Regions from separate parts of the Micromonospora sp. CA-248260 genome, predicted to be linked through region 1. Evidence: predicted binding sites of a transcription regulator. Region 1 holds the regulator's gene; each other region holds the start of a gene.
The links. Region 1 encodes HrcA, which represses chaperone genes, less so after heat shock. Its sites were predicted from a motif close to GGTTNGCACNCTCNNNNNGAGNGTGCNAACC; they were not measured.
Positions count from the first base shown of each region.

Region 2: a site for HrcA is predicted at 1,133-1,163, ahead of ACQP2H_RS03880 (FmdB family zinc ribbon protein). Genes of this name have one in related genera too.
Region 3: a site for HrcA is predicted at 2,589-2,619, ahead of groES (co-chaperone GroES). Genes of this name have one in related genera too.

Region 1 is NZ_CP192021.1:5,592,189-5,597,490, reverse strand. Features, by position in the region: gene ACQP2H_RS24040 (enoyl-CoA hydratase-related protein) at 1-523, opposite strand, end outside; gene hemW (radical SAM family heme chaperone HemW) at 543-1,766, shown strand; gene ACQP2H_RS24030 (DUF4870 domain-containing protein) at 1,858-2,478, opposite strand; gene hrcA (heat-inducible transcriptional repressor HrcA) at 2,715-3,737, shown strand; gene dnaJ (molecular chaperone DnaJ) at 3,811-4,956, shown strand; gene ACQP2H_RS24015 (16S rRNA (uracil(1498)-N(3))-methyltransferase) at 5,088-5,302, shown strand, end outside.
Region 2 is NZ_CP192021.1:810,175-815,476, reverse strand. Features, by position in the region: gene ACQP2H_RS03890 (diguanylate cyclase) at 1-26, opposite strand, end outside; gene ACQP2H_RS03885 (5-formyltetrahydrofolate cyclo-ligase) at 112-777, shown strand; gene ACQP2H_RS03880 (FmdB family zinc ribbon protein) at 1,189-1,566, shown strand; gene ACQP2H_RS03875 (hypothetical protein) at 2,183-2,623, shown strand; gene ACQP2H_RS03870 (hypothetical protein) at 2,777-2,959, opposite strand; gene ACQP2H_RS03865 (hypothetical protein) at 3,779-3,943, shown strand; gene ACQP2H_RS03860 (DUF2231 domain-containing protein) at 4,215-4,697, opposite strand; gene ACQP2H_RS03855 (oxygenase MpaB family protein) at 4,896-5,302, shown strand, end outside.
Region 3 is NZ_CP192021.1:6,214,422-6,219,723, reverse strand. Features, by position in the region: gene ACQP2H_RS26835 (sugar ABC transporter substrate-binding protein) at 1-446, opposite strand, end outside; gene ybaK (Cys-tRNA(Pro) deacylase) at 659-1,138, opposite strand; gene ACQP2H_RS26825 (THUMP-like domain-containing protein) at 1,148-2,209, opposite strand; gene ACQP2H_RS26820 (hypothetical protein) at 2,266-2,415, opposite strand; gene groES (co-chaperone GroES) at 2,754-3,068, shown strand; gene groL (chaperonin GroEL) at 3,141-4,787, shown strand; gene ACQP2H_RS26805 (molybdopterin-dependent oxidoreductase) at 4,917-5,302, shown strand, end outside.

The sequences.
Region 1 (5,302 bases):
CCTCGGCGGCCCGCCCACCGTCGAAGGTGTCGCCGGTCAGGTACAGCTCGGCAGCGGCCCGGGGATGCAGCCGGGGCAGCACGGTCGCCGAGATCACCGCCGGGATCACCCCGATCCGCACCTCGGTGAAGGCGAACGTCGCCTCCTGCGCGCAGACCGCCAGGTCCGCCGCCGCGATCAGGCCCAGACCGCCGGCCCGCGCCGGCCCGGCCACCTTCGCCAGCACCGGCTTCGGGCACTCCCGCACCGCCACCAGCACGTCACCGAGCATCCCGGCCGGCACCGACCCGCTGGCGTACGCCGCCGCCGTCTCCTTCAGGTCCGCCCCGGAGCAGAAGACCGGACCGGTGTGGTCCAGCACGACCACCCGGACCGCGTCGTCGGCGACCGCCGCGGCGATCCCGGCCAGCAGCTCGGTCATCAGCGCCGTGGACAGCGCGTTGCGGTTGTGCGGGCTGTCCAGGGTGAGCGTGGTCACCCCACGGGCCGTGGCGACCCGCACGAGTCGGTCGGGAGAGGTCATGCCGGGCACACTAGTGGCCATGCCCGGCGTCCTTCCAGATGGTGAGACCGTTCCCGTCGACGGCGCACTGCCCACCACCGCCCTGCGGGAGGTCGGCGCGCGCGGTTTCGGCGTCTACCTGCACGTGCCGTTCTGCGCCAGCCGCTGCGGCTACTGCGACTTCAACACCTACACCGCCGCCGAGCTGGGCGCAGGCGTCAGCCGGGAGTCGTACGCCGACACCGTGCTCGCCGAGTTGGCGCTCGCCGCAAGGGTGCTCGGCGACGCCCCGCCACCGAGGGTCGACACGGTCTTCGTCGGCGGCGGCACCCCCACCCTGCTACCCGCCGACGACCTGGCCCGCCTGCTGGACGGCATCGACCGCACCTGGGGACTGGCCGCCGACGCCGAGGTGACCACCGAGGCCAACCCCGAGTCGGTCACCCCGCAGTCGCTGAAGACCCTGCGGGCCGCCGGCTACACCCGGATCTCGCTGGGCATGCAGTCCGCCGCCGCCGGGGTGCTGGCGGTCCTCGACCGGACCCACCGCCCCGGCCGGGCCGCCGAGGCCGCCCGGGAGGCCCGCGACGCCGGGTTCGACCACGTCAACCTGGACCTGATCTACGGCACGCCGGGGGAGCGCGCCGAGGACTTCGCCGCCTCGCTGGAGCAGGTCGTCGCCGCCGGGGTCGACCACGTCAGCGCGTACGCCCTGATCGTGGAGGACGGCACCCGGTTGGCCGCCCGGATGCGGCGCGGCGAGCTGCCGTACCCCTCCGACGACGTGGCGGCCGACCGCTACCTGGCGGCGGAGGCCGCCCTCGACGCGGCCGGGTTCTCCTGGTACGAGGTCTCCAACTGGGCCCGCAGCGAGGCGGGCCGGTGCCGGCACAACCTGCTCTACTGGACCGGGGCCGACTGGTGGGGCCTCGGCCCGGGGGCGCACAGCCACGTCGGCGGGGTGCGCTGGTGGAACGTCAAACACCCCAGCGCGTACGCGCAACGGCTCGCCGCCGGGCACTCGCCCGGCCTGGCCCGGGAGATCCTCACCCCGGCCGAGGCGCACATGGAGGACGTGATGCTGCGGCTCCGGCTCGCCTCCGGGCTGCCGCTGGACGTGCTGGACGACGCGGGCCGGGCCGCCGCCGCCCGTGCGCTCGCCGACGGGCTGCTGGACCCGGTGGCCTACCCGCAGGGGCGGTCGGTGCTCACCCTGCGGGGCCGGCTGCTGGCCGACGCGGTGGTCCGCGACCTGCTGCCCTGAGCGTGGCCCCGCCGGCCCGCCGCGCACCGCAGCGGGGCGGGCCGGGGCCGGCGGTGGTGCCCGACCGGCCGGGGGAGCGGCCGGCCGGGGTTCACTTGATGAAACTGGTGGACATCGGGTAGCGGTAGGCCTGACCCTCGTTGGCCTTCATGCCGGCGATGATCCCGAACAGGATCTGGATCACCACGACCGCGATGCTGGGCAGGAAGAGCAGGCACCAGCTCACGAAGAGCAGCACGAACGCGATGATCGACCAGAGGATCTGGAAGTTCAGCGCGGCCAACGCCTGCGCCCGGACGGCCGGCGACTGCTGCCCGCGTACCAGGTAGGCGATCAGCGGGGCGACGAAGCCGAGCGGGCCGAGGCTGATCAGCGCGCCGGCGGCCCCGCCGAAGTGCGCGACCAGCGCCCAGGTCTTGTCCTCGCTGTTGGCGTATCCACCGGTCGGGGCGCCGTACGCGCCGGCGGTCGGATATCCGCCACCGGCCGGGGGGTAGCCACCCGGCGGGCCGTAGCCACCCGACGGGTCGTAGCCACCCGACGGCGGCTGGTCACCGGTGGGCGGCGGATACCCGCCGGGCGGGGGATACCCGCCTGCACCCGGTGCCCCGGACAGTGGTGCGGTGGGCGGCTCATATGGCGAGCCCTGGCCAGCGTTCGGGTCCGGCGGGTAGCCGTCCCCCGCGCCGGGCGGGCGAGGTGGTTCAGTCATGCCCGTCACGGTAGGGGCTGCTGGCAAGGGTGCACCAGAGCGACACTGGTGAGGTTGGCCTCGACATTCGGTCAGCGGCCACGCCGGCAACCCACCGGGGCGGTCGCACCGACGGTCCGTCGTTGATCAACGCAGCGGCGGTACTGCCGTCGTAGACTGGCACTCGCTACAGTCGAGTGCCAGAGCGCTCGCCGGACGCGTCAGAAGTCCGGTCGCCGTGCGACAGGAGGTGGGAGATGGGTCTCGACGACCGCAAACTCGCCGTGCTGCGGGCGATCGTCGAGGACTACGTCGCCACGCAGGAGCCCGTCGGCAGCAAGACGCTCGTCGAGCGGCACCAGCTCGGGGTCTCCCCGGCGACCGTCCGTAACGACATGGCGGTGCTGGAGGAGGAAGGCTACATCCGGCAGCCGCACACCAGCGCCGGCCGGGTGCCCACCGACCGGGGCTACCGCCTCTTCGTCGACCGGCTCTCCCGGGTCAAACCGCTCAGCCCCGCCGAACGTCGGGCCATCGAGCGGTTCCTGGTCGGCGCGGTCGACCTCGACGACGTGGTGCACCGCACCGTACGGCTGCTGGCGCAGCTCACCCGGCAGGTCGCCGTCGTGCAGTACCCGTCGCTGGCCCGCTCGTCGGTGCGGCACCTGGAGCTGGTGCCGATCTCCACCACCCGGCTGATGCTGGTCATGATCGCCGACACCGGGCGGGTCGAGCAGCGGCTGGTCGAACTGCCCACGCCGGTCCCCGCCGACGACGTCACCGACCTGCGTCGGCTGGTCAACGAGAAACTGGTCGGCAGTCGGCTGTCCGACACCCCACCGCTGGTCCAGGCGCTGGTCGAGGAGTCCGCGCCGCACCTGCGCGGGGCCATGACCACCCTGTCCACCGTGCTGCTGGAGACCCTCGTCGAGCGCACCGAGGAGCGGTTGGCGCTCGCCGGCACCGCCAACCTCACCCGGGGCGGCCTGCTCGACTTCCAGGGTTCGCTGCGACCCATCCTGGAGGCGCTCGAAGAGGAGGTCGTCCTGCTCAAGCTGATCGGCGAGGCCGAACCGAGCACCACCCGGGTGCTGATCGGCGACGAGAACGAGGTCGACAACCTGCGGGCCGCCTCGGTGGTCAGCACCGGGTACGGCCCCGGCAGCACCATCGTCGGTGGGCTGGGCGTGCTCGGCCCGACCCGGATGGACTACCCCGGCACCATCGCCACGGTGCGGGCCGTGGCACGCTACGTGGGCGAGCTGCTGGCCCAGAACTGACCAGTCAGGGCCGACGGCCGGCTCCGGCCGCCGACCGGCGCAACGCGAGACGAACATGAGGACACGGAACGCAGTGGCCAGGGACTACTACGGCATTCTCGGCGTCGGCCGGGAAGCCTCCGATGACGAGATCAAGCGTGCCTACCGCAAGCTGGCGCGGCAGTTCCACCCGGACGTCAATCCGGACCCGGAGGCACAGGAGAAGTTCAAGGACATCAACGCCGCGTACGAGGTCCTCTCGGACGACCGGAAGCGGCAGATCGTCGACCTGGGCGGCGACCCGCTCGCCCCGGGCGGAGGGGGCGCCGGTGGCCCGGGTGGCCCCGGTGGGGCCGGCCCGTTCGTCGGCTTTCAGGACATCATGGACGCCTTCTTCGGTGGTGCGGCCGGTGGGGCGCGCGGTCCGCGCCCGCGTACCCGCCCCGGAGCCGACGCGATCCTGCGGCTGGAACTGGACCTGCACGAGACCGCCTTCGGCGTCGAGGCCCCAATCACCGTCGACACCGCAGTGCTCTGCACCACCTGCTCCGGGGCGGGCACCGCAGCCGGCACCCACCTGGCGACCTGCGAGGCGTGCGGGGGCCGGGGCGAAGTGCAGTCGGTGCAGCGGACCTTCCTCGGCCAGGTGGTGTCGGCCCGCCCGTGCACCGTCTGCCAGGGCTACGGCACCACCATCCCGCACCCCTGCCCGACCTGTGCCGGCGACGGCCGGGTGCGGACCCGCCGCTCGCTGACCGTCAAGATCCCCGCCGGGGTCGAGGACGGCATGCGGATCCGGCTCGCCCAGCAGGGTGAGGTCGGCCCGGGCGGCGGCACCGCCGGTGACCTCTACGTCGAGATCCACGAGCGCCCGCATGACGTCTACTCCCGCAAGGGCGACGACCTGCACTGCCGGGTCACCGTCCCGATGACGGCCGCCGCGCTGGGCACCCGACTGACCATCAAGACGCTCGACAGCGAGGAGACGGTCGACGTCAAGGCCGGCACCCAGCCGGGCAGCACGCTGCGACTGCGCGCCCGGGGCGTACCGCACCTGCGGGGCACCGGCCGGGGTGACCTCTACGTCCACCTGGACGTGCGTACCCCCACCAAGCTCGACGCCGACCAGGAGAAGATGCTGCGGGACTTCGCCAAGACCCGGGGCGAGGAGGTCGCCGAGCTGAGCAAGCAGGGCGGCTTCTTCTCCCGGATGCGCGACGCCTTCAACGGCCACGCCTGACCCCGGGCCGGCTCCGGTCAGCTCGGCCCTCGGACGGTTTCCCGGTCCGGTGGTTTCCCGGTCTGGGTTTCTTGGTCCGGGTGGTGGCCCGGTCCGGGGCGGTGGGGGCCGGGCCGGTTAGCCTGATCGGCGTGTCCGCGCCGCTGTTCCTGGTCGAGTCGCTGCCCACCGCCGACCAGCTCATCCTGGACGGCCCCGAGGGCCACCATGCCGCCACCGTGCAACGGCTGCGCGTCGGCGAGGAGCTGCTGCTCGCCGACGGTCGGGGTGGCACCGCCACCGCCGTGGTCACCGCCGTCGGCCGGGGCACCCTGGACCTCACCGTCACCTCCCGGGGGTACGTCGA
Region 2 (5,302 bases), 2.5 Mb from region 1:
GCCGTCAACCGCCCGCGTAGCGTCAACGCTGTCCCCCCGGAAGTTCCAGGCCCGTTCCTGCGATGCTGACACAGAGCGACCACATTGACAGCGTTGCGTCAGGAGTGTTGCGTGCCCGATTTTTCTGATGAAGCGGAAGCCCTCCACGCGGCCAAACGCGAGACACGCGCCGTGCTGCTCGCCCACCGCCGGGCGCTCACCGCAGCCCACCGCTCCGCCGCCGCGACGCGCGTCCAAGCCGAACTGACCGCGCTGGTACGCCGCCTGCGGCCGGCCACGATGACCGGGTACGTGCCGGTCGGCTCCGAGCCGGGCGGCCCCGACCTGCCCGAGGTGCTCCGGGCCGCGCTGCCGGCCGGGGCGGAGCTGCTGCTGCCCGTGCTCCGCGACGACCTCGACCTGGACTGGGCCCCGTACGCCGGACCGGGCACCCTGGTCGCCGCCGGCCGGGGGATGCGCGAGCCGCACGGACCCCGGCGGGGCCGGACGGCGATCGTCGGAGCATCCCTGGTGGTGGTGCCCGCCCTGGCGGTGGACCGGCACGGCCTACGGCTGGGCCGGGGCGGCGGCTCCTACGACCGGGCGCTGGCCCGGGTACCGGCGGCCACCATGACCGTGGCGCTGCTGCACGACGGTGAACTGCTCCCGGTGCTGCCCGCCCAGCCACACGACCGGCCGGTGCGGGCGGCTCTCACCCCGTCGGAAGGTCTGCGCCTGCTCACCCGGGACGGGATTGCGCTGACGGCGTCGGGCTCCGCTGATGCTGCGGTCGGCTGACGGCGTCGGGCCCCGCTTCGGCTGACGGCGTCGGGCTCCGTGGTGGCACGGTGCGCTGACGACGTCGGACTCCGCTGATTCTGCGGTCCGGTGACGGCGTCGGGCTCTGCGGCGGCGCGGTGCAGTGACGACGTCGGACTTCGCTGGTGGCGCCCTGCCGACGGCGGGCGGTGCGCCGACGGCGGGCGGTGCGCCGACGGCGGGCGGTGCGCCGACGGCGTCGAACTTCGCCGGTGGTGGGGTGCGGACCCGGCTCGCCGAGGTCCGGTTCGCGCCTGCTCCCCCGCTGGTCCGGACCTCCCGGCGGGTGGGTGACGATCACGTCCGCTGGACGAACCCGGGTCCGATGACGCACCATTGGCACTCGAATACGTCGAGTGCCAATCGGCTGAACCAGATCCGGAGGAGAACGTGCCCACGTACCAGTACGCCTGCACCGCGTGCGGCCACCAGCTCGAGGCGGTGCAGTCGTTCTCCGACGAGCCGCTGACCGAGTGCCCCGCGTGCGAGGGGCGGCTGCGCAAGGTCTTCAACTCGGTCGGGGTCGTGTTCAAGGGCTCCGGCTTCTACCGCACCGACTCCCGGGCGGCGGGCACCGAGGGCAAGGGCGGCACGACGAAGCCGGCGAAGTCGGAGGGCACCTCTTCCGGTGGCGACTCCTCGGGCTCCGGCTCGTCGTCGACCTCGGGCGGTTCCTCGACCCCCAACTCGTCCTCCTCGTCCACCACCTCCGGCCCGTCGGGCTCGACCAGTTCCACCAAGCCCGCCCCCACCACCACGACCTCCTGACCCCCTCCCCCACCGCCCCACCCCGCCCCCGCGATCAAGAGCTTTGCGTCACGTTGACGCAGTGATCAAGAGATTTGCGTCAAGTTGATCGCGGTATTTGACGCAAACCTCTTGATCACGCCACTTGTGGGTGGGTGGGTGGACGGGCGGGGGTGGGGGGACGGGGGTGGGGGGACGGGTGGGGGTGGGGTTTTCCACAGGCGGGGTGTTGTCCACAGGGCGTGGGTGAGGGGGCGTGGGGTTTGGGTGGGTGCGACATAGCCTGCTGGGCCGGGGGGTGCCGCCAGGGCATCCGGTGAGCGGCAGAGGGTGTTGCATGGTGACCGGTGCGGTCGATGGAGAAGGCTCGCTGCGAGCATTCCGCTGGCCGCGTCGCCCCGGTGGGGGGACCATGTTGCGGGCGGCCTTGGTGGCGGTCCTGCTGGGGCTGGCGGTGATCGTCATGGACACCCCGGCTGGCTGTTCCACCGGTGCCCCACCACCTGCCGTCGCCCTCGGCCCGGCGGGACCTCCCATGGGGAGGCCCCATGCCACAGATCCCGCCACCGGCAGGCCCAGCGCGGCCGGACCTCCCGCCGGCACATTCAACGCGGCGGGATGTCCGGACCCACCGACCGTGGCCGGGCCCGCCGTCGGCGGCCAGTCCGGCCAGCCGCACCATCGGACGGTACGACCGGGCGTCAGCGGGGCCGGCGTCCCCGACGGGGTGGGCGACCCCCGGTCCGGTACGCAGGAGACCGGAAGGCCCGCCGAGGAAGGCACCCCGACTGCCGTACCGCTGCCGAGCGGCTTCGTGGGAGTGCCCGTCCGCCTGGCCGAACCGGCCGCCCTCGCGGTCCTGCGCCCCGGTGCACGGGTCGACCTGCTCGTGCTGCCGGCCGGGCGCAGCGCTGGAGCACCTGTTCTGCTGGCGGCCGACGCCCTGGTCCTCGACGTGGTGGGCGCCGGGGCCGGGGACGGCTCGTCTGCGCTCTACCTGGCCGTACGCCCCGATCAGGCGCAACGGTCCGTCGGTCAGCCGGAAGGGAGCCGCTTCAGCGTCGTCATCCGAGGATGATCCACTCCTGCGGCGAGGTCTTCGGCAAGGTCGTCGTCGACCACACCGCCTGACCGCCAGACTGCGGGCCGAGACAGCGATATCGCGCCCATCCGGAACCGCATTGTCGCCACCCTGGAGTGGATGTTGCGGCCCACCGGCGGCCGACGATGGTCAACTCCAGTGTGGGGGGCGCTCGGCGAGCAACCAGTCGTCGTTGCCGTCCCGGCGCTCACCCCACCCGAAGTCGGTGTCGTCGGCGGTCTGCTCAGGCAGCACCACGAAGTCGTCGCTGAGGTCGACCGCGCGGTCGTCATCGCCGGGCACACCGCCGCCGGCCAGATCCTCGGTGCTCACGAGCGGCAAGGTTACTCCTCAGACCGCCCACTTCCCGCACACCACCGCGGCGGCCAACTGCCGGGTCTCCCCGGCAAGGGTCCGCCGCGTCTGGCCCTCACGTTGGTAGCGTCGGATGGCGTGACGACCCCCAGCGGTGCCAGCCCCGACGACGAATACTGGCGACGCCCACCCGCACAGCCGCCCACCCCCGCACCCGCCGGGCCGACACCCCCGACCCGCCAGCCTCACCCGAGCACCATCCCCGGCGGAACGGGTGCCCCGCACCACCTTGACGGATCTCCCACCACCGGGGTTGACGCGGCCCCTGAGGCCGGGGCCGAAACCAGGGCCGAGACCAGAACCAGTGCCGGAACCGAACAAAGGGCCGGAACCGAACACGGGGCCGGAACCGAACACGGGGCCGGGAGCGAACAAAGGGGCGCGACCGAACAAGAGGCCCGGACGGGAGGAGGTGCCGGGACCGGAACTCGTGCCGCAGAGGAGGCCGGGGCAGAGAGCGGGGTCGCGACCGGCGCGGGTACCGGGGGTGCTGCGGAAGCGGAAGGTGGGGCGACGCACCAGCCTTCGCCCTGGGCCAGCCCGGTCGACGCGCCGGCACCCGGCCTGCCGTCCGGTCGACCCGCCAGCCCACCGGCCGGCCCGCCGTCCGGTGAGCCGGCCGCGCCGCCGAGGGTGGGTACGTCGATCCCCGGAACGGTCCCGACCACTCCCTGGACGGGCAGTACCGCACCGGGGACGAGTTCGGCCTGGTCGGGGCGGGGTGGTTACCACGGGCCGCCGCCCACCACGCCACCGCCGCCGGGCTGGCGTCCCCCGGTGCACCTGGAAGCGACTCCCGCCCGCACCCTGCCGGCGCAGGACATGGAGGCGATGGACGCGGCAGAGCAACGGGCGCAGCGGGTCACCTGGAGCGTCGGCGCGGTCATCGGCACCGTGTTGCTACTGCTGCTCTGTCTGCTCTGCTCCCGGGCACTGTTCTGAACACCCGCCGAACACTCCCGAACGCCATCCGGCGCACACGCCGAAGGCGCTGCCCGGCCCACGCGCCGACCGACCAGGCCAACCAGGCCGACCAGGCCGACCGGTCAGCACGAACAAGACCGCTCAGCACCCGGACAACCGGTCAGCAGGCGGACAACCGACCGGGCCCGACCGGGCAGCCAGGCCGAACGGGCCCGACCGGGCCGCCATGCCGACCGGGCCGCCATGCTGCCGGGCAGCCAGGCCGACCGGTCAGCACGCAGGCGACTGGTCAGAACGTGTTGCTCCACACCGAGGCGGCACCGCTGTCCCCGGTGAGATAGACGTAGACGAGCGCGAACACCGACAGCACCACGACGATCGCGGTGAGGACCCAGGGTGCCCAGCCGGGCAGGTTCGGGGTACGCACCCGACTGCTGGTCACCGCCAGCAGCAGCAGCGCCGCCACGGCCAGCCCGATGGTGAACCACTGCAGCGTCTCGCCGTACTCGGAATGTTCGTGGATCTTGGCGAGTAGCTCGGGCGAGTAGCCCTTCGCCCGCAGCGCCTCCTCGAACGCCTCCCCCGATTCGGTCGCCACCCAGGCGAGGACCGGGGTGATCACGGCCAGGATGGCCACCGCCCAGTCGAGGCGGGGCCGCCAGCGCGGCATCAGCCCGTAGGCGCTGGCCAGCAGCGCGAGTAGTGGGACGAAGACGACCACGGCATGGACCACCAGGACGTGACCTGGCAGACCGTTGATCTCCTTGAACACCGACACCTCCGAGCGTGGAATGCGGGTTGCGGCAGACAGCGTACGTCGAGCCTGGTGTCGCAGCGTCTCGCCGTACGCGTACACGCGGTGGCGGAGGTTCCGGTTCACCGCGTCCCGGCCCGTCCCGCACCCGCTGGTTCCGGGCGAGGGTCACGACGACGGACGGCGGTACCTCGTCGAGCGTGGCACTGTTGACGGGTGGACACCGACGATCTCGGCCTCTTCGGTCCCGGTTCGGTCACCTGGAAGGTGCACGACGAACCGATCCTGATCGTCGCCGGCCTGCGCTCCCTCTATCTTCAGACCCTGCACCCCCGGGCGATGGCCGGGGTGGCCCAGAACAGCAACTACCGGTCGGACGCCTGGGGGCGGCTGGTCCGCACCGGCACGTACATCGACACGGTGAACTACGGCACCACCGCCGAGGCCGAGGCGGCCGGCCGGCGGTTGCGGGCCCTGCATGCCCGGCTGCGCGCCACCGACCCGTTCACCGGCGAGCGGTTCCGGATCGACGAGCCGGATCTGCTGCGCTGGGTGCACGTCACCGGGGCCGAGTCGTTCGTCGGCACCGCCCGCCGGGCCGGTCTGTCGCTGACCGATGCCGA
Region 3 (5,302 bases), 620 kb from region 1:
TTGCCGACGGCCTCGTTGTCGAAGCTGACGTAGTACTGGGCGGAGCCGCCCAGGGTGAGCCGGTCGTAGTCGATCGTCGCGACGCCCTGCGACTTCGCCTTGTCCAGCACGGCCTTGCCGGTGCCGGAGTCCAGGTTGACGATCATCAGGGTGGTGACGCCACCGGTGATCATCTGGTCGGCGATGGTCTGGAAGGCGTTCTTGTCGTTCTGCGCGTTCTGGATGTCCGACTCGACGCCGGCCTTGTCGAACGCCTCCTTGAGGAACCGGCGGTCGGCCGTCTCCCAGCGGGCGGAGGACTTGCTGTCCGGCAGGATCACGCCGATCTTCGGCTTCTTGGCGGCGCTGCCGCCGGTGTCGTTGCTGCTGGAGTCGTCGCCACAGGCGGCCATGCTGCCGGTGGCGAGCAGGCCGACGGCGGCGAAGGTGAGGAAGCCCTTGCGCATGTCTGCACGGGTCCTTTCGAGGGTGGGGGAAGGAGTGGTCGGTGTTTTGTTGTGTCCGGCAACGTATTCCCGCTCACATCTCGGGCGCAAGACTGCCGAGGTCAGAAGTTTGTTGGCGGCGGTAACAATTCAGCAACGCGGTTGTCACCCGCAGGACACCCGTCCCGCAATCACGCTGCGTGTCCGGTCTGCGACCGCCCTGCCGGGGCTGGTCAGCGGGTGGCGATCCGCGCGGTACCGGCCCCGGTGAGGGCGACCAGGTCGGTCGGGGCGAGCTGGAGCTGCAGACCCCGACGACCCGCCGAGACATAGACGGTCTCGTGGTCCAGCGCGGAGACGTCCACCACCGTCGGCAACCGTCGCCGTTGACCGAGCGGACTGATCCCGCCCCGCACGTACCCGGTGCTCCGCTCGGCGACGGCCCGGTCGGCCAACGTGGCCCGTTTGCCACCGACCGCCGCCGACAGCGCCTTGAGGTCCAGCTCGCCGGTGACCGGGACGACCGCCACCGTCAGCGCCCCGTCCACCTCGGCGACGAGGGTCTTGAACACCCGCTGCGGTGGCACCCCGAGCGCCGCCGCGACCAGCGCGCCGTAGTGGGGCGCATCCGGGGAGACGTCGTACGGATGGATGCTGTGGGTGATCTTCTGCCTGGTCAGCAGCGCTGTCGCCGCGGTGGACCGTCCCGCCATGCGGTCACGCTAGCCCGGCCCGGCCCCGTCCGCGACCGGTCGACCGACCAGCACCGTCGGTGCCCCGGCCACCCGGGTCAGCACCAGGCTGGCCGGGTTCTCTCCGGCCAGCCGCAGGTCCCGGCGCAGCTGTTCGGGCACCAGCGCCGAGCCCCGCTTGAGGATCTCGACCCGGCCGACCCGGCGCTCCCGCAGCAGTGCGCGCAGCCGCTTCAGCGAGAACGGCAGCACGTCGACGATCTCCAGGCACCGGCCGAACGGGGTCGGCCGCGGGGCGTCGGCGTAGAGGTAGGCGATGCTCGGATCGGCAAGCGTCGCGTCGAGCGTGCCGGCCAGCTCCGCGACCAGGTGCGCCCGGACCACCGCCGGGTCCGGGTCGTACAGGTAGCGCCGCACCGGTCCGACCGTGGCCTCGGCCGCACCGGTGCCGGTCAACTGGTGGGCGGCGACCGGATCGCGGTCGGCGGTACGGCAGGTGGGAGAACCGTCTGCCGGGCGCTGCCGGTCGGCGGTCCCCGCCCTCAGCACGGTCGCCCGGCGGGGCACCTCGGCGAGCGGGCCGCCCCAGAGGGCCGCCTCGACCAGGTCCCCGTCGACGCTGACCCACTCCGCCTCGGCCCCGGCCGGGATCAACGCGTGGTCGACGCCGGGGGCCACCTTCACCACCGTGTGCGGCACCCTGCCGGCCAGCCCGGTGACGAAGTCCCACGGCGGCGAGTAGGCGTTCGGGTCGAAGATCCGTCGTCCGGTGCCGGCCCGCCGTCGGGCCGGATCACAGAAGACCGCGTCGACCCGGGTCACGTCGAACGCCGTCGCGTCGCCGCACTCGACGGTGAACCGCCCGGCCAGGCCGGCCGCCTCGGCGTTCGCGGCGGCGAGCGCGGCGGTGACCGGGTCGGCCTCCACCCCGTACACCCGGATGCCGGCGCGGGCGGCGGCGAGCGCGTCGGCGCCGAGGCCGCAGCCCAGGTCGGCGAGGGTGCGCACCCCGGCGGCGGCGAGCCGCCCGGCCCGCCGGTCGGCGACGACCCGACGGGTGGCCTGCTCCAGGCCGGGGCGGGTGAGGAACATCCCGGCCGCCTCGGGGCCGAACTTGCCGACCGCCCGGCGACGCAGCTCGGCCTGGGTCAGCGCGGCGGCGGCCAGCCCGGGGGCACCCCACGCGACCGCAGCGCCGCCGCCGCGACCAGCGGGTCGCCGCCGGCCACCTCGGTCGCCGCGGCGAGCACGACCGACCCCTCGGGGGTACGCAGCGCGGCGAACTGGTCGAGATCCACGCCCTCATTGTCCGGCCCGGCCGGCGGGCCGACTCGGTCGGGCCGGTGTCGCGGCCTCCGGGCGGTGTCCGCACCGCCGGATCGCCGCCGTCGGGTCGGGCACCGCCCGGTCGACACGAAGGGCGGCGGATTGGCACTCTCCTTGACGGAGTGCTAGCCGAGGAATAACCTGCGATTAGCACTCTCACCCTGAGGGTGCCAGCGTCCGGGCCACCTGGTCCGGGTGCTGAACGCCAGGCGGACCGGCACCCGCGACGACGGCCCCGCCCGGTGGCATGTGGCAGATTGACGCTGGTCGGACTCTCGGCCGGCAACGAAACCAAGTACCCCAGGAGGGTATGCCCGTGACTACCGCGACCAAGGTTGCGATCAAGCCGCTCGAGGACCGCATCGTGGTCCAGGCGAACGAGGCTGAGACCACCACGGCGTCGGGCATCGTGATCCCCGACACCGCCAAGGAGAAGCCGCAGGAGGGCACCGTCCTCGCCGTCGGCCCGGGCCGGATCGACGACAAGGGCAACCGCGTGCCGCTCGACGTCAAGGTCGGCGACACCGTTCTCTACTCGAAGTACGGCGGCACCGAGATCAAGTACGCCGGCGAGGAGTACCTGGTGCTCTCCGCCCGCGACGTTCTCGCGGTCATCGAGAAGTAACCAACCGATTCCAGTGTCGTCGCCCCGGTCCGGCTCGCCGGGCCGGGGCGACGACGCTTCGAAGGGACATTCATGGCGAAGATCCTGAGCTTCTCGGACGACGCCCGACACCTGCTGGAGCACGGTGTCAACGCCCTCGCGGACACGGTCAAGGTCACCCTCGGCCCGCGCGGGCGCAACGTCGTCCTGGACAAGAAATTCGGTGCGCCGACGATCACCAACGATGGTGTGACCATCGCCAAGGAGATCGAGCTCACCAACCCGTACGAGAACCTCGGCGCGCAGCTGGTCAAGGAGGTGGCGACGAAGACCAACGACGTCGCCGGCGACGGGACCACCACCGCGACCGTGCTGGCCCAGGCGATGGTGCGCGAGGGCCTGCGCAACGTGACCGCCGGGGCCAACCCGGCCGGCCTCAAGCGGGGCGTCGACGCGGCGGCCGCCAAGGTCTCCGAGGCGCTGCTCGGCCGGGCCGTCGAGGTGGCCGACAAGGAGTCGATCGCGCACGTGGCGACGATCTCCGCGCAGGACGCCACCATCGGCGAGCTGATCGCCGAGGCGATGGAGCGGGTCGGCCGCGACGGTGTCATCACCGTCGAGGAGGGCTCCACCCTCACCACCGAGCTGGAGGTGACCGAGGGTCTCCAGTTCGACAAGGGCTTCATCTCGCCCAACTTCGTCACCGACTCCGAGTCGCAGGAGTCGGTGCTGGACGACCCGTACATCCTCATCACCACGCAGAAGATCTCGGCGATCGAGGAGCTGCTGCCGCTGCTGGAGAAGGTCCTCCAGAACAGCAAGCCGCTGCTGATCGTCGCCGAGGACGTCGACGGCCAGGCGCTGTCGACCCTGGTGGTCAACGCGATCCGCAAGACCATCAAGGTCTGCGCGGTCAAGGCCCCGGGCTTCGGCGACCGTCGCAAGGCGATGCTGCAGGACATGGCGATCCTGACCGGCGCCGAGCTGGTCGCCCCGGAGCTGGGCTACCGCCTCGACCAGGTCGGCCTGGAGGCGCTCGGCACCGCCCGGCGCGTCGTGGTCGACAAGGAGAACACCACCGTCATCGACGGCGGCGGCCAGTCCGCCGAGGTCGCCGACCGGGTCGCCCAGATCCGCAAGGAGATCGAGGCGTCCGACTCCGACTGGGACCGGGAGAAGCTGGCCGAGCGGCTGGCGAAGCTCTCCGGTGGCATCGCGGTCATCAAGGCGGGCGCGGCGACCGAGGTCGAGATGAAGGAGCGCAAGCACCGCATCGAGGACGCGATCGCCGCGACCAAGGCCGCGGTCGAGGAGGGTACGGTTCCCGGCGGCGGCGCCGCGCTGGCCCAGATCCGTTCGGTGCTCGACGACGACCTCGGCCTGACCGGTGACGAGAAGGTCGGTGTCTCGATCGTGCGCAAGTCGCTGGTCGAGCCGCTGCGCTGGATCGCCCAGAACGCCGGCCACGACGGTTACGTGGTGGTCGAGAAGGTCGCCGGCAAGGAGTGGGGCCACGGCCTCGACGCCGCCAAGGGCGAGTACGTCGACCTGGTCAAGTCCGGCATCATCGACCCGGTGAAGGTGACCCGTAACGCGGTCACCAACGCCGCCTCGATCGCCGGTCTGCTGCTGACCACCGAGAGCCTCGTGGTGGAGAAGCCGGAGCAGCCGGAGCCGGCCGCCGCCGGTGGGCACGGCCACGGCCACGGTCACGGCCACCAGCACGGCCCGGGTTTCTGACCCGGTAGTACGCCTGTTCAGGGCGCACCGTCGTACCTCGGCGGTGCGCCCTGACGCGTCCGGGGCCGGCTGCTTACGGATCGGTGACGTGGTTGGCGGCCGGCCCGGTCGATCGACGACACTGGCCGGATGAGCACCACCCCCCGCGGCTTCGCCGCACTGGCCGGGGTCACCGCCGCCGTGGTGGCCATCGGTGTCGCCGAGCCGGTCGCCGTCCTCACCGGCCCACGTTCCGCCCCGCTGATCGCGGTCGGCGGGGTGGTGGTCGACACGGTCCCCGAGCCGCTCAAGCAGTTCGCCATCGACGTCTTCGGCCGGTACGACAAGATCGCCCTGCTGGTGGGTACGGCGGTGCTGCTGGCGGCGTTCGCCGCCGGGATCGGTGTGCTCGCCGCGCGCCGGCTGGCCGTGGGGCTGTTGGGCATCACGGTGTTCGCCGGTCTCGGTGCCGCCGCCGCGCTCACCCGGGCCGGCGCGGACGCTGCCGACACCCTTCCGGCCCTGCTCGGCGGAGG